Regions from separate parts of the Alteromonas sp. BZK5 genome, predicted to be linked through region 3. Evidence: predicted binding sites of a transcription regulator. Region 3 holds the regulator's gene; each other region holds the start of a gene.
What was found. The regulator FNR, encoded in region 3, switches genes on or off when oxygen is low (the NO sensors DNR and NnrR bind a similar motif). The targets are predictions, from matches to a motif close to TTGATCTAGATCAA.

Region 1: the regulator FNR is predicted to act here: its motif matches at 1,891-1,904, upstream of BIZ39_RS16530 (OmpW family outer membrane protein).
Region 2: the regulator FNR is predicted to act here: its motif matches at 1,853-1,866, upstream of BIZ39_RS07000 (Hsp20/alpha crystallin family protein).

The regions. Positions count from the first base shown of each region.
Region 1 is NZ_JACSOE010000069.1:13,517-17,373, reverse strand. Features, by position in the region: gene aroE (shikimate dehydrogenase) at 1-542, opposite strand, end outside; gene BIZ39_RS16535 (group II truncated hemoglobin) at 541-972, shown strand; gene BIZ39_RS16530 (OmpW family outer membrane protein) at 1,097-1,777, opposite strand; gene hemF (oxygen-dependent coproporphyrinogen oxidase) at 2,012-2,944, opposite strand; gene BIZ39_RS16520 (Sua5/YciO/YrdC/YwlC family protein) at 2,941-3,546, opposite strand; gene BIZ39_RS16515 (type I DNA topoisomerase) at 3,592-3,857, opposite strand, start outside.
Region 2 is NZ_JACSOE010000017.1:13,581-17,437, reverse strand. Features, by position in the region: gene BIZ39_RS07010 (DUF3549 family protein) at 1-346, shown strand, start outside; gene BIZ39_RS07005 (DUF3301 domain-containing protein) at 347-649, shown strand; gene BIZ39_RS07000 (Hsp20/alpha crystallin family protein) at 1,971-2,468, shown strand; gene glgC (glucose-1-phosphate adenylyltransferase) at 2,509-3,857, shown strand, end outside.
Region 3 is NZ_JACSOE010000010.1:70,049-73,905, forward strand. Features, by position in the region: gene BIZ39_RS04780 (heavy metal translocating P-type ATPase) at 1-587, shown strand, start outside; gene ccoS (cbb3-type cytochrome oxidase assembly protein CcoS) at 589-819, shown strand; gene BIZ39_RS04790 (sulfite exporter TauE/SafE family protein) at 806-1,465, shown strand; gene fnr (fumarate/nitrate reduction transcriptional regulator Fnr) at 1,511-2,248, shown strand; gene uspE (universal stress protein UspE) at 2,493-3,416, shown strand; gene ttcA (tRNA 2-thiocytidine(32) synthetase TtcA) at 3,565-3,857, shown strand, end outside.

The DNA of each region.
Region 1 (3,857 bases), on a different contig from region 3:
GCAACATCTGCGATATCTTCAAGCGCAGCCACCTGCACTTTAGCGTTTGAAGCGGCACTTGCCACTTCCTCAGCTTTCGCTTTGGTTCTATTGGTGATGGTTAAAGAGGCGGCCCCTGCTTTTAATAACGGGGAAATTACGCCACGGGCTGCGCCGCCGGCACCAATAAGCAACACGCGCTTACCCTTAATTTCCACACCGCTGTTAAGCAGATCGTTTACCAGCCCTACACCATCAGTGTTGTATCCCCATATTTCTCCGCTGTCACCATTCATTAGCGTATTAACAGCTTGTGCATCTTTGGCTGCTTGGTCGTCTACCTTTGCCAAGTTGAATGCATCAAGCTTAAAAGGCATGGTGACGTTACAACCTACCGCGCCTTCCTGAGCTAAAAACGCGTTGGCGGCATCTACAAAACCGTCTACTGGCGCAAGTATCTTTTCATAAGAAATCTTTTCTCCCACTTGTTCAGCAAACATTTGATGGATAGTTGGTGATAAACTCTGTGCAATAGGATTTCCGAATACAGCGAATTTTTTCATGGGAATACGAGACTTATTTAATATAAAGAAGAAAAGCGATAATCGTGCTTCGCAGAGTACACCATATGAACGTATAGGTGGAGAGGAGAAAGTACGGGAATTAGCAAATACGTTTTACGACATAATGGAAACCGATCCACTCGCCAATGAACTGCTAGCTATTCACCCCCAGCCATTAAACAGAATTCGCCACGTGTTCTTTCTCTATTTAAGTTTATGGCTTGGTGGTCCTGATGATTACCAGCAGCAGTATGGCCACCCGCGTCTGCGTGCACGCCACCTACCTTATACCGTAACACCAGAGTTAAAAGCGCAGTGGATGTATTGCATGCGAAAAGCCATGTTTAAAACGGTTGAAGATATCGCCTTAGCTCAACAGTTAATAGACGCACTTGATCAGCTCGCCAATCACATGGTGAATACGAAATAAAAAAGCGCGTTGAAAGGGTTAACCTTTTAACGCGCAACTCCCCTGTTACTGTCTACGCTCTTTATGGCGCATAAAGTAGTGCAATTGTGAAAGCCTAATAGTTAATAAGGCGTGGAACTAATAATTAGAATGTGTAACCCACCGATAAGGTATACACCCAAGGATCTATTTCAATATCACTTACCTTTCCAGCAGCATCACCCACTTTGAAGGTTGCTTCGGTATCTATATCAATGAATCGAACCGATGCATTAACATGCCATTTGGTATCAATTTGGTAATCCATTCCCACCTGTGCTGACAAGCCAAATGAATTATCAAGCGAAAGGTCGCTTAAGCCAGCTGTTTCATTTGCACCTGTAAACTCTTCATCAAAGATAAAGGTATAGTTGATACCAGCACCAATGTACGGCTGAAACGCAGAGCTGGCATCATTAAAATAGTAGTTTGCGGTAAGCGTAGGTGGAAGGTGCGTGACTTCTCCAAGCTGGTTACCCGTCCCTAACGGGTCAGCAACAGAAAAATTCACGTCGTGCTTAAACGGCGTTGCGGCAAGCAGCTCAATATTAATGTTATCAGTAATAAAGTACGCTACGTTTAGACCTAGCTGAGTATCGTTATCGATATTAAGGGCAACGCCAAGATCAGTTCCACCCGCGACGATGTTAGAGGTAGATCCGTCAGGAGCAACGGTAGTAAGACCGCCACGAACAATCCAGTCGCCCTGCTGGTGAGCGCTAGCTAAAGGTGAGAGTGCAGCAAGAGTAAAGCAAAGTGCAGATGCAGAAAAAAAGTGTTTGCGCATGATGTGTCTCTTTTGTGTTTAACTAAGATGGCGATACTTTACGCCTGTGGTTAAGAGAAACATTGATCCAGCGCAAGTTTGATAACTCACTGAAACACAGATGATATTCCACCTTGATGTAGATCAAAAAAAACGCCGCATTAACGTTAATACGGCGTTTTTTAGTCATTAAAGATGAAAGCTGCTATCGGCGGTCCGCGTAAGGATTTAAGCGGAGCCTTATTTAATAATTAATCACCAATCAGTAGGTTTTAACCAGTCTGTCAGCTTGGCTTCGGCGCTACCCGGTGCAGGTGTATAACAATACTCCCAGCGCGCGAGCGGCGGCATCGACATTAGAATTGATTCCGTACGCCCGCCGGTTTGCAGTCCAAATAAAGTGCCTCGGTCGAATACAAGGTTAAACTCAACGTAGCGGCCCCGGCGGTAAAGTTGGAAATCACGCTCTCTTTCGCCGAAATCGGTTTGCTTACGACGTTCAACAATAGGAACGTAAGCATCGATGAAGCCATTACCAACAGCCTGCATAAATGCAAATGACTGTTCAAAGCCCCATTCATTCAGGTCGTCGAAGAACAAACCGCCCACTCCGCGAGTTTCATTGCGATGCTTTAAGTAAAAGTAGTCGTCGCACCACTTTTTGTACTTAGGGTAGACATCATTGCCAAATGGTTTGCACAGCTTCTTTGCAGTGTCATGCCAATGCAAAACGTCATCTTTAAACGGATAAAATGGCGTCAAGTCGAAGCCGCCGCCAAACCACCAGATAGGTGCTTCGCCCTCTTTTTCTGCAATAAAAAAGCGAACATTAGCATGTGACGTTGGGATGTACGGGTTATGTGGATGAATAACGAGTGATACACCCATTGCTTGAAAGTTTCTTCCCGCAAGCTCAGGGCGATTAGCCGTTGCTGAAGCAGGCATTTGACTACCAAACACATGAGAAAAGTTAACGCCGCCTTGTTCAATCACCGCACCATTTTTTAGTACTCGAGAGCGGCCACCGCCACCCTCTTCTCGCTGCCAGCTGTCTTCAACAAACTGGCCCTTACCATCGGCAAGTTCAAGGGTTTGGCAAATGGTGTCTTGCAGCCCTAGTAAATAGCTTTTTACTTGTTCTATTACTTCAGCGGCATTTTTACCGTCCAGTAATTCTGCTGATGTCATGCTCTTATTACCTCTGCTGTGTCACCATCGCGAATGGTACTGGGTTTAGTTGCACCGCCTACTTCCCCTTCGACATAGAAAACGGAATCAGCGAATACGGCTTTTGCTTCTTCAATGGTGGTGGCTGGCGGTTGGCCGGTCAGGTTAGCGCTTGTAGAAACTAACGGTTTACCTAACTTGTTGCACAATTCCACTACTACAGGGTGACTAGTTACGCGCACCGCTATTTTACTGTGCTTGCCGGTTAACCAAACTGGCGCAGATGACGACTTAGGTAATAGCCAAGTATTAGGGCTTGGCCAGCTCGAAAAAATATCGGTGCGTCTGTCAAGGCGAATGGCGTTATCGTTAACATAAGGCAGTAGCTGACTGTAGTTTGCAGCAATCAAGATCACGCCCTTTTCTACCGGTCGCTGTTTTATCTCTAACAGCGCATTTACAGCGGCTTCATTGTCGGGGTCACATCCGATGCCCATTACCGCTTCGGTTGGATAAACGATTAAACTGCCAGCTTGAAACGCGGCAACAACAGGGTCTACTTCAGATGAGTTAGCCTCAACGGGGGTAAACGTGTTTACGTTCCCATTTTGGATATCAGACATGGTTTTAATCTCTACGTATAGTTCTTCGTATAGTTGTTCGTATAATTACTTTTTAAAGCCACAACTAGGCTGAGGACACTGTAACTGCCCCTTTTTGTCTATCAATACTCCCCATCCGCAGTCTGGGCAGCTTTCATTTACCGGCGTGAAATTTAGCACATATCGACATTGTGGATAATGGTTGCACGCAAAAAACTGTTTGCCGTATTTATTAGTACGCGAGATTAGGTGCCCTTTCTTACACTTTGGACAATCCACCAAAGTATCTTCTTTTTCTTTAATGGGCTCTATGTGATGGCATGAAGGAAAAT
Region 2 (3,857 bases), on a different contig from region 3:
AGCGGCGTTAAGAGGCACGTCAGAGGGTACCTTTAACCCGACCATTAACAACAAACTACTCGAACTATTAAAAAGCGAAAAGTCGCAGAGACTTGATATTTTAAGCGTTATTGCAGCACGTCATTTCGAGCAAATGGAACCACTACTGCTTAGTGCCTTTTTAGAGCAGGCGGCAAACGTTGATGAAAAAGAGGGTCATAAGGGCACCTTATTCGCAGGCTTCTTTTCGGATTTAGTTCAAATCCCGAAGTTACGCAGACAAGTGCTAACACTTCTGCATTCCAAAGCCAACCCTCAGATTCTCAGTAATGCATTTCAACAATTGTTTGCACAAGCGAGAAAGTAAATGACGTTACTTGAGTTAGTGGTGTGGATGGTTATTGGGTTTACTGGCTATCAGTTTTGGCGCATACGGGCTATTTCTGAACGAACAAACGCTTACCTAAAACAATACTGCGATAAACATGGTTTGCAGTTGTTGAGCGTGGCAAGAGCAAAAACTCGGTTCTCGTTTAAATATGGTAAGCCAGACTGGCACAGTGTATTCAACTTTGAGTTCTCGAGTAATGGTGAGGACCGATATACTGGGGAAGTTGAATTAATAGGTGTAAGGGTTATGCGAACAGAGGTGCCGCCGCATAGGGTTTAAGCTTCTATGTCAAAGAGCGTGAGCGGTTCTTAATTCACCATTCAGATCAGGTTTTACATAACAAGTGCATACGGATTGGTAATAAACAACGCAAAAAAAGGGGAACCTAGCGGCTCCCCTTTTTCCTGGAATTTTGAGTATCCTTCTCCGCGATCCTTTGCGACTAAAATCTTCCCGATTAAAATCCGTATACGCCCCTTTCCATCTACTCTCGCGCCTTCCTGTGCGAGCTACACTTCCATGCGTAGGTCCCTTTCCTTTTTTCCTAAATTACTGCACATCCTACATGCAGTGTTCCTCATCCTGAGGCTGTCCTTGTCAGGCTCCGCTGACGATCCCTTCCTTCGTTCCATTTTTCGCTGCACATCCTGCTACAGCTTTGCTAATCCTTTAGCATGTCCTTCTTTCATCCTTGGTTTGCTCGTCCATGCAAACTAGAAATTCCTTGATGGCTCTCCTGCCGTTGGCTCCTTGCCTCTAGCTCCTTGCTAGCTTTAGTCCCTTTATCCCTGCAACGTCCTGTTTGTGATGTCCTATCACGTTTCTCGTCCTTGAATTCCTTTATTCCCTATCAAATCCGTTTTCAACGTCCGTTTAATGCAGCATCCTATCTGCTTTCTCTTCCCTTTACTCACTGCCTTGTGAGAGTCTCATCCTTAAGTTGTCCTAACTTATTCCGTTGATGATTCCTTACTCAATCCGTGACTCGTCGTGTTTCCTTGTGACATGTTCATAGTATCCCTTCCAATTATTACCGCCATATTGAATTACAGGGATTTAAGAAAGTTTTTTGTACGACTTTCGACTACTTTTAAAAATATGCAATAGAATCAAAGACTTTATACTTTAGTATAATTTTTTCTTTCAGAATTTAGGTAAGATCACTCACAGAGTTTGTAGGAAATGTCTTACAAGCGAATGAGGCAAAAATGCATTTTTGTAAATATGCTAGGAAACGAGAGGACAACCAAGAAAGCGTTAACAAAGTTTACCTACATCTTGAGTTACTTTGAAAGCTAAGCTTGTGACTACAAGTTTAATGGACGGTACTTTTCCTCAATGGCATAGCAATGCAGACGACATATTAGTTATAAGCATATAAGAGCGAATATCTAATCGTGCTCCGTTTACGCTTGTCTAAAGCGCGGTGAAAATTTGCAATACCTTTTCCACTATCGATTAAAAAAATAAACTATTCTTATATTGACTGGGATCAATATCATTAGCGATTAAATCTTGTTAACTATTAGCAGCTGATAAGTCAAAGCTTAGGTAGTTCGGCTCACCATAATCTACTTATTATTGCGATAGGAGACTTATTATGAGTAATTTACCCATAACTAATCGTTCCAGTGACAGTAAATCAAACAGCTTCTTGTCTAGCTTCTTTGGACAAAAGGCCCTTGATAACTTCTTTCAAGATTTTTCTAGTCATTTTCCCTTTTCAAAAGAGTCCTCCGGTCTTATAGACACCAAACTAGATTTCGTTACGCCCAAGGTCGATATTGTTGAGCGTAAAAAAAGCTATGAATTGACTGCGGAATTACCGGGGTTAGAGAGTAAGGACATAAAACTATCGCTGTCAGACGACATTCTCACTATAAGCGGGGAGAAGAAGTATGAAAGCGATGAAGATAAAGAAGACAACATACACGTGATGGAACGTAGTTACGGCAGTTTTCAGCGTAGTTTCAGGTTACCTGTGAGCGTAGAGCAAGATGCTATTAACGCAAATTTTAAGAAAGAAGTACTCAAGATACTTCTTCCTAAATCGGCTAAAGCACAGGAATTACAGCGTAAGATTGAGATAACAGACTAGATACAAATAGCGCCAGGGACGGCTGAATTCGGAGCCTGATATGAATGCTGAAACAGATATTTACCAGATAATGAAAGATACCTTAGTTTTAGTCTTGGCCGGTGGCCAGGGCTCAAGGTTGAAAGAATTAACCAAAATGCGCGCTAAGCCTGTACTAGAGTTTGGGAGCCACTGTCGTATTATAGATTTTCCATTATCGAACTGTGTTAATTCAGGTCTAAAGCAAATTGCCGTGCTGACTCAGTATAAGTCACAGTGTTTAATTCGCCATTTGATGCAGCATTGGAGCCCGTTGAACAACAGCTTTGGCGGTCGATTGGATATTTTAGCGGCATCACAACAACGGTCTGAAAGCTGGTATCAGGGAACGGCAGACGCGTGCTATCAGAACATGGGTTATATTAAGTCGGTGGTTCCGAAATACGTTTTGATTCTTTCAGGAGATCATGTCTATAACATGGACTACCGTAAACTCTTAACTACCCATGTGAAGAGTAATGCTGAAATGACAGTGTCATGCATCGAAGTGCCTACTGAGTTAGCCGCGAATCAGTTGGGGGTGTTAAAGGTTGATTGCAATAGTCAAATTACCGCATTTGATGAGAAGCCCCGCGTTCCCCATGCACTGGTCGATGCTCCTGACTATTGTTTGGCTTCCATGGGTAATTATGTAGTTAACGCTGATGTATTGTTCAAATTACTCACCGAAGATGCTGGCTCGCTTAACTCTGAGCATGATTTCGGCAAAGACGTCATCCCTTCAATTATTGCTCAGCATCGAGTTTTCGCTCATCGCTTTCGTAGCCCCAATGGTGCGCAAATTCCCTATTGGCGAGATGTGGGCACCTTGGACAGCTATTGGCAAGCTCATATGGACTTGCTGAATAACTCAAGTTTATTAAACCTATCCGATCCCACGTGGCCTATTTGGGGAAGCTCTTTTTCACGGGCGCCCACCGAAATTACTAATGGTAGCCACTCGACCTGCTGTGAACTTAAACAAGTATTAGTGGGTTCAGGCTGTAAGTTAAACAGTTGCTCTGTGAGTCAGTCAGTTTTGTCATCAAATGTTAGTATTGGCACAGGGTCAATAATAGATAAAAGCGTGTTGCTACCCGAGGTAAATGTAGGCAGTGAAGCCAGGTTAGCTAATGTAATTGTTGATAAAGGGGTAAACATCCCGCCTAACTTCGTAATTGCTGATACCGCTATAGCAAAACAACAAGGCTTCACAGTTACCCGAGAAGGTGTCATTTTAGTCACTCAAAAAGTTATCGATCGAATCAACGGCTCGTTAGCGGATATCGATAATATACAAAGATTTATGAAATCGAGTTATACCGGCCCTTTACCGGCGAGAATTGTAACTCCGAAAAGTCACGAGTTCCG
Region 3 (3,857 bases):
ATCCGTCAGCTAATGTCTTTCTCACCGTGAAGGGCCGTATTATGGCGGCGTTTGAGGTAAGCGACACGTTGCGAGAGGATACCCAAGAAACCTTGAATATTCTGGCAAAAAGTCACACCCTTGCAGTATTAAGTGGCGATACACAACAAAACGTGGACGCTCTTACCGCTTCCTTGCCAATATCAACAGCTAAAGGTGGGCTCACACCAGAGCAGAAGTACGATGCTGTACAGGCTATGCAGCAATCGGGGGCAAAAGTAATGATGATGGGTGATGGCATTAATGATGCGCCTGTGCTCGCCAGTGCAGATGTGGCTATCGCAGTAGGCAATGCTACAGACGTTGCTAAAACTGCTGCTGATGTCATATTACTTGGCGATCAGCTACTTTCTGTACCTGCACTGATTAAAACCGCACACCAAGTGAAGCAAAAAATTAGACAAAATATAGGATGGTCGGTAGGTTACAACGTTTTGATTCTGCCTTTCGCCGTGTCTGGCCTACTTTCACCGTGGATGGCTGTTGTTGGTATGTCGTTAAGCAGTATTATTGTAGTCACAAACTCAACGCGACTTTTGAGCAAATAGCATGAGTATTATTTACGTATTAATTCCAATCGCCATTATCATAGTCGCTGTCGCTATCGTGATATTCTTTTGGGCGGTGAAAACTAATCAGTTTGAAGATTTAGATCGCCAAGGGTATAGCATACTGTTTGACGATGACCTTCCTCCTGAAGAGAAAAAGCTTGCTGAACAACGCAAGCAACTTCAAGAAAGTAAAATAGATAAAAGCCAAGCGCCTCATGGCAGAGATTAATTACTTCTCTGCATTTCTTATAGGCTTAGCTGGCGGTGTTCACTGTGTGGGCATGTGTGGTGGAATAGTTGCAGCGCTTAGAATGGTATCTCCAAAAGGCGCTTCAGCTGTGCCCTATACCCTTGCCTACAATATAGGTCGCATAACTAGCTATACGCTGGCTGGCGCCTTAACCGGGGCTCTTGGTAAAATCGCCGCAGACTACATACCGCTTGCCAACTATGCGCTGTCTTTACTTAGCGGCATTATGTTATTTCTACTGGCCTGTTATTTGGGCAAATGGTGGACAGGATTAACGGTGCTGGAAAATGCAGGTAAAGGCCTATTTTCCAAACTACAACCTTTATCAAAACGTTTTTTGCCGTTTAAAACCCCTTTTAGCGCAATACCTTACGGATTCATTTGGGGCTGGCTGCCTTGTGGCTTAGTGTATTCAACACTAACATGGTCGTTAGCGGCGGGAACTGCAGTTGAAGGCGCAGCTCTTATGTTTTTCTTTGGTTTAGGTACTCTGCCCACCTTACTCGCCGCTAGTGCTGGTAGTCAGTATCTTATTCGAAGTTTTCAGAACACCTATTTTAGACAAGTTATTGCCGTAATAATGGCCATATATGCAGCTTATCTTATTTGTGGGGCAATCATTTAAAAATCGGTGTATTATGGTGGGGTATTCTTTAAAAGAGCATGCATTATGAGCAAAGGAAGCCAATTTTCTATTCACTGTCAAAACTGTAGTTTCAGCCACCTGTGTTTACCAGTGGCGCTGAACAAAACAGAAATTGAATCTCTTGACGATATTATTGAACGTAAAAAGCCGCTTCATAAGGGCGATACGCTAATTCAAACCGGCGATAAATTTCGTTCGCTATTTGCAGTGAGAACAGGTTCATTTAAATCCTTTGTGACTAATACCGAAGGTGAAGAACAGATTACCGGCTTCCACTTTCCTGGTGACATTATCGGCTTTGATGCATTAAGAGAGAACAAACACCAAAGCTACACGTCTGCGTTAGAAACAGCCATGGTGTGTGAGCTTCCCTACGAAACTCTTGATGAAATGTCGGTACAATTTCCAAAGCTTCGCCATCAAATCATGAGCTTTATGAGTGCAGAAATAAAACAAGATCACGATATGATCATGCTTTTAAACAAACGCACCGCCGAAGAGCGCTTGCTGTACTTCATTTCACACCTGTCGCAACGCTTTGAAGAGCGTGGCTTTTCCCATAGAGAATTCCACTTAACCATGACGCGCAACGAAATTGGAAACTATTTAGGATTAACGATTGAAACGATTAGCCGTCTGTTAAGCCGTTTTCAAAAAGACAACATCATAAAGGTAGACGGCAAGCTTATTACTATTTTGGATTTCGATAGGCTAAACACCAAACTAGCGGCGCTTAACGGCCCTAGCGTTGTCTGCGGTTAGTCCTTTTTAAGTGTTAAATAAGGCGCGCACTAAGCGCGCTTTTTTGTAACCTGTGTTAGCCACCTATCTACCCTTTCAGCGCCACGCCGGTTGCTCCATATTCAATTAGGTACGTTCACTCATGGTCGCCTCGTAAAATTCTTGATCTAAAACAACTTACGTTTTTCCCAATGTCGTTTATAGTTAGTATTAGAAAGCTTCGATTTCGACAGCCGCTACTAAGTTTCGTAGTTAGGGGGACGTTATGATTGAGTGTAAACGAATTCTGGCCGTGGTAGATGCCGAGCGCGATAACCAACCTGCACTGAGCCGTGCTTATGAACTCGCTTCAAAAACAGGCGCTTCAGTTACCGCAATGATGGTGGTATACGACTTATCTTATGATATGACGACCATGCTTAGCCCGGATGAGCGCGAGTCAATGCGCGATGCAGTTACAAAGGAGCATGCAAAATGGCTTGCCACCCACTTAAGAGAACAAGGATTCACTGAAACTGATATCGTTGTAGAATGGAATAATCGTGCGTATGAGTCGATTATTTACTACACCCTAAACAATCAGATAGATTTAGTGGTAAAGGCAACCAAAAAGCACGACGATCTTGCTTCTGTTATTTTCACCCCCACCGACTGGCATTTAATGCGTAAATGCCCTCGGCCAGTATTGCTCGTTAAAGAGCACGACTGGCCAGAAGGAGGAGAGATTATTGCTGCAGTAAACGTAGGCAGTGAAGACGATGAGCACGCCGCACTTAACGATAAGCTCACCCTCATTGCTAACGACTACGCCTCTTTATTGAAAGGGAGCGTAAATTTGGTCAACAGTTACCCTTCTACACCACTTAATATCGCCATAGAAGTGCCTGAGTTCGACCCCGATACCTATCACGACGCGGTAAAAAATCATCATTTAAAAGAAATGCGTAGTCACGCGTTAAAGTACGGTATTCCTGAGAACAAATGCGTAGTAAGAGAAGGCCTTCCGGAAAAGGTCATCCCGCTAGTGGCAAAAACACTGGATGCAGAGCTGGTTGTTATTGGTACCGTTGGCCGTGTGGGCATTTCAGCGGCCCTAATTGGTAACACTGCAGAACACGTGATCGACGAACTCAATTGCGATGTGCTTGCTATTAAGCCAGATGGATTTGTGTCGCCGTTGTCGGTGTAATCTTTTCATCAGTACCGCATAGCCCGTGTTTTCCGTTACTTAGCGGCCAACACGGTATGTCACCAACAAATTTAACTTCACAAGCATGGTCTCGAAAAGCCGCTTTAATGTATAATGGTGGCTTTATCACAAACCAAGCTAGTTAATTATGAGTTTAGGCACAAACAGTGCTGACGCGTCGCCATTAAATGCTGCGCAAAGTAAGCAAAAGTACAACTTCAACAAACTTCAGAAACGACTTCGCCGCAATGTGGGTAAAGCCATTGGCGATTTCGGTATGATTGAAAACAACGACAAAGTAATGGTGTGTTTATCTGGCGGTAAAGACAGCTACACCATGCTAGATATTTTATTGTTTTTAAAGAAGATTGCGCCTATTCATTTTGATATCGTTGCGGTTAATCTTGACCAAAAGCAGCCTGGTTTCCCCGAACATATCTT